Regions from separate parts of the Lactobacillus sp. N54.MGS-719 genome, predicted to be linked through region 1. Evidence: predicted binding sites of a transcription regulator. Region 1 holds the regulator's gene; the other holds the start of a gene.
The links. The regulator Rex, encoded in region 1, represses fermentation and respiration genes when NADH is low (regulators of the CRP and FNR family bind a similar motif). The targets are predictions, from matches to a motif close to TTGTGAANTANTTCACAA.
Positions count from the first base shown of each region.

Region 2: the regulator Rex is predicted to act here: its motif matches at 1,153-1,170, upstream of adhE (bifunctional acetaldehyde-CoA/alcohol dehydrogenase).

Region 1 covers NZ_LARO01000025.1:6,650-9,064, forward strand. The annotation lists gene WS44_RS05765 (LacI family DNA-binding transcriptional regulator) at 1-885, shown strand, start outside; gene WS44_RS05770 (redox-sensing transcriptional repressor Rex) at 1,029-1,664, opposite strand; gene WS44_RS05775 (ABC-F family ATP-binding cassette domain-containing protein) at 1,849-2,415, shown strand, end outside.
Region 2 covers NZ_LARO01000069.1:3,007-5,421, forward strand. The annotation lists gene adhE (bifunctional acetaldehyde-CoA/alcohol dehydrogenase) at 1-1,123, opposite strand, end outside; partial or broken gene WS44_RS08645 (amino acid permease) at 1,423-2,415, shown strand, end outside.

The DNA of each region.
Region 1 (2,415 bases):
GATAAAGTTTTTGCGGCAATGCGAAAGCTAAATTATCAACCCAATTCTGTTGCCCGCTCTCTTCAAGGCAAAAGAATGAATCTAGTTGGATTGATTTTCCCTGGTATTATTAATCCATTTTTTGCGGAACTAGTGCAAAACATCGAAGAAGAATTATTCAAAAAAGGCTACAAAGTTATCATGTGCAACGCTGGTCGTGATAAAGAAAAAGAGCATGAATATTTACGCATGCTCCAAGCCAATCAAGTTGATGGTATTATCGCAGGTGCACACAACTTGGGGATTGAAGAATATAAGCAATTAGGTTTGCCAATTGTTTCTTTTGACCGTAAATTATCTGATAATGTCCCTATCGTAAGTTGTGATAACTACCAAGGTATCAAATTAGCCATGCATGATTTAATTCAAGCCGGCTGTAAAAAGATTTACTTTTTGGGTAATGAACATAAAAAAGGCAATCCTACCGATGAACGATTGGATGCCTATCTCGATGAAGTGAAAAAGCATGACTTAAAACCACATATTCGTTCTGTCGCTTTTTCTGATTCTTCTAACATTAAAAATATGCAAATTCATGACATGTTAGTTGAAAACCATCCTGATGGCGTAGTTTGCACTGACGATTTAACTGCTATCTTGGTTTTACAAGAAGCTAAAAAATTAGGTATTAAAGTCCCTAAGGAATTAAAAGTAATCGGCTTTGATGGCACTAAATTGATTCAGACTTATCATTCTGAATTAACCACCATCGCCCAACCTATTCACGATATTGCTACATTATTAGTGGATTTGCTTTTAAAGCGAATTGCACATCCCGACGAAGAGCTAAAGCAAATGAACTACACATTGCCTGTAAAACTAATTAAAAGTGAAACGACCGCATAAAAGTGTCTGGGAAAAAACTCAGAAATTAAGAAATCCTACTAAATCTTGGTATTAATAAACCTTGATTTAATAGGATTTTTCTTTTGAGTAAAAGTCTAAAATTAGCTAAAAATGGACTTTTTTCCCAGACACTTGTTTTGGCATTAATTTTCTTTATCGCTGTCTAAGAAGTAGATCAGTGTTTGTAATTCAGTGGCTAAATCTACGTTTTGTACACGGACATTAGCTGGAGCAGACAATCTAATTGGAGTAAAGTTCATAATTCCCTTTACACCAGCATCTACCATTTCATCAGTTGTCTTTTGCGCTGCGGTTGAAGGAACGGTTAAAATTGCAATTGAAATTTGTTGGTCACTCAATTGTTGCTTTAAATCGTCCATGTCATAAACGGGAACACCACTTAAAATACGACCAGTGATTTCCTTATTAATATCAAAAGCACATGAAATTCTAATATTGTTACTACGTTTAAAGTTGTAATTTAACAAGGCACGTCCCAAGTTACCTACACCGATCAAGGCAACATTAGTCAATGTGTCTTGATTCAAAATCTTCTTGAAGAATGTAAGCAAGTTCTTAACGTCGTAGCCATATCCACGTTTACCTAATGCGCCAAAATAAGAAAAGTCTCTTCTAATTGAGGCACTATCAACTTGAACAGCTTCTGACAATTCAGTTGATGAAACCTTATCTTTGCCTTCTTCATTCAAAATCAGCAAATAACGGTAATATAATGGTAATCTTTTGGCTGTTGCCTTTGGAATCTTTATTTTTTCCATTTGAAGCCCTCCAAACTTATTCCATGTTTGTGAATGTACAATCAAGCACTACTATCATAACTGTTATTATACCTTTTGTGCAAGCATCTTTTTCACAAAGGTACACTTTTTCACATATTGACATGAGAAAACCAGTAATATTAGGCTTGCATCATATGATAGAATAATGATTAGGTGAAAAATTATGATTATTGCACAAGGACACGATTTAGAACAACAATTTGGTGCCAACACGTTATTTAAGAACGTTACTTTTTCAATCGATTCAAATGCAAGAATCGGCTTAGTTGGCCCTAATGGGGTTGGTAAGACTACCCTATTAAAAATTATGACAGGCGAACAAGAACCTACTCGTGGTGAATTTACCGTTAATAAAGGTATTGATGTAGGTTATATCGCCCAGGAAAATGCTTTAGACGAAGACAAAACTATCTGGGATGAAATGGAATCCGTTTTTGCTCCTTTAATCAAAGAAGGCAAAGTATTAACCAACATGCAGCAACAAATTGCAGACCATCCTGAAGATCAGGACTTACTAAAGCAATATGACCAAAAGCAGTTCAATTTTGAACAAAAAGGTGGCTATACTTACCAATCAGATATCAAGAGTATCCTTAACGGCTTTAAGTTTCCTGAAGATACTTGGCAAAAACGCATTGGTAGTTTATCTGGTGGTGAAAAAACCAGATTAGCCTTCGTTAAGTTGCTTTTGCGTAAGCCTGCCCTGCTCTTACTAGACGAACCAACCAAC
Region 2 (2,415 bases), on a different contig from region 1:
GTTCAGAACAAATTCTGAAGGCATCGTCATGATTCTTAGCACGGTACAAAGTGAATACTGGTGAAAGCTTTTCAGCTGAAAGTGGGAACTTTCTACCAACACCGTTGTATTCAGCAACGATTACCTTGGTGTTCTTTGGTACATCAACACCACAAAGCTTAGCAATTTCGTAAGCTGACTTACCAGCTACAGGACCTGCAACAGTACCACGTCTTGGGTCGATGAAGTGTTCTTCGAACTTCTTAATTTCTTCTTTGTTTAAGAAGTAGCAGTCCCACTTCTTGAATTCATCAACAACCTTGTCGTAAATTTCGTCGTCTACAACAACTGAATTTTCAGAAGCACAAACCATACCATTATCGAAGTTCTTTGACAAAACAATGTCATAAACAGCACGGTCGATGTTAGCTGACTTTTCAATGTAAGATGGACCGTTACCAGGACCAACACCAATAGCTGGCTTACCTGATGAATAAGCAGCCTTAACCATACCTGGACCACCAGTAGCCAAAATAGTTTGAACGCCTGGGTTATTCATTAAATCAGTAGTAGCATCTAAACTTGGTTCTTCAATCCATTGAACTGCGTCTGCTGGAGCACCAGCGGCAACAGCAGCAGCACGAATAATCTTACCAGTTTCTACACAACACTTTTGAGCTTGTGGGTGGAAGCCGAAGATAATTGTATTTCTAGTCTTTAAAGCAAGCATAGCTTTAAAAATAACAGTTGAAGTTGGGTTAGTTACTGGAGTAACACCAGCAATGACACCCTTAGGTTCAGCAATCTTGGTTAAACCTAATTCCTTGTCTTCCTCAATTACGCCAACAGTCTTTTCGTGACGTAAACTATTCCAAATATTTTCACTAGCGTACATATTCTTAGTAGTTTTGTCTTCTACCACACCACGCTTAGTTTCTTCAACGGCCATTTTAGCCAATGGATAAGCATTTTGTTCACCGGCAGTAGCAACTGCTTCACAGATCTTATCAACTTGTTCTTGTGTGAAGTTAGCCATTTGGTCTAATGCAACATGTGATTTCTTTACTAAGTTATCTACCATGTCGTAGATTTGCTTTTTCTTTTCTTCCTCTGTAAGAGTCTGTTTTTGTTGTGTCTTAGCCATTACTTATTACCTCTAAGATCTACTAATTCTTGTGAACTAATTTACAATGTCAACTATAGCACAATACTAACAAATGTAAATGTTTTAATTTATGATAAGTCAGGTTAACAATCTTTTTAGAGCATTTATATTTTTGATTTTGCGCCAATGAAAGCGCTTGTTAAATTATTTACTTTGTGAATTACCAAACTTATAATCACATGCTTTTTATAGATTTTTTAAATTTATCTGTTAAAGCTGGTGCAACTCCTTAACAATGATAAAATATTAAGTATATATGAAAATACGGGGGACCTTATATGAATGAGAAAAAATCGCAGACTGATTCTGGCTATAAAAGAACCCTAAGCAATGCACATATTCAATTAATTGCTTTAGGTGGAACAATTGGAACCGGACTTTTTCTAGGGGTTGGTGATAGTATTCACCGCGCAGGTCCTAGCGTTATTCTGATTTATATCATTGTAGGTATTTTCCTATTCTTGCTTATGCGAGCCTTAGGCGAAATGATTATGTCTGACCTTCATAAACACACTTACATTGATTTTATTGAACAATATCTCGGTAAAAATATCGGATTTATTACCGGATATCTTTATTGGATTAGTTGGATCACTTTAGGAATGGCAGAAACAACTGCCTTAGGAATTTATTTTGAATATTGGTTTCCAAATTTAAAACCATGGATTCCAGGATTAATTACAATTGCCGTTTTGTTGATCATCAATCTAATTTCAGCTCGTGTTTTTGGTAATTTGGAATTCAGTTTTGCCATTATCAAAATCGTGACAGTAGTTGCTTTTGTTTTATTGATCGCTTATCTATTAATCACTGGTGGTAAAACATCATTTGGTCCTGTTGCCTTTGCCAACTTAGATGATCACGGTGGTTTCTTTGCTAGAGGTACTAAAGGATTTTTGCAAGGTTTCCAAATGGTTATCTTTAGTTTTATTGGCGTTGAACTTATTGGTTTAACTGCTGCGGAAGCCCAAAATCCTAAAACTACCTTAAAGCGAGCAATTAATCAGTTACCTTTTCGTATCATTTTGTTTTATGTAATGGCAATCTTAGGTATTTTACTAGTGATCCCTTGGTCAAAGGTAGCAACTAATTCTAGTCCATTTGTACAAGCACTCGGTGCCACTGGCATTAGAAATGCAAGTTCAATCATTAACTTTGTTGTAATTTCAGCTGCAGTTTCATCAACTAACAGCTTTCTATATAGCGCTGGTCGTCTTCTTTTCTCTGTCACTTATGGTGGTCATGGAGAATGGAACCAAACCTTTGGACAT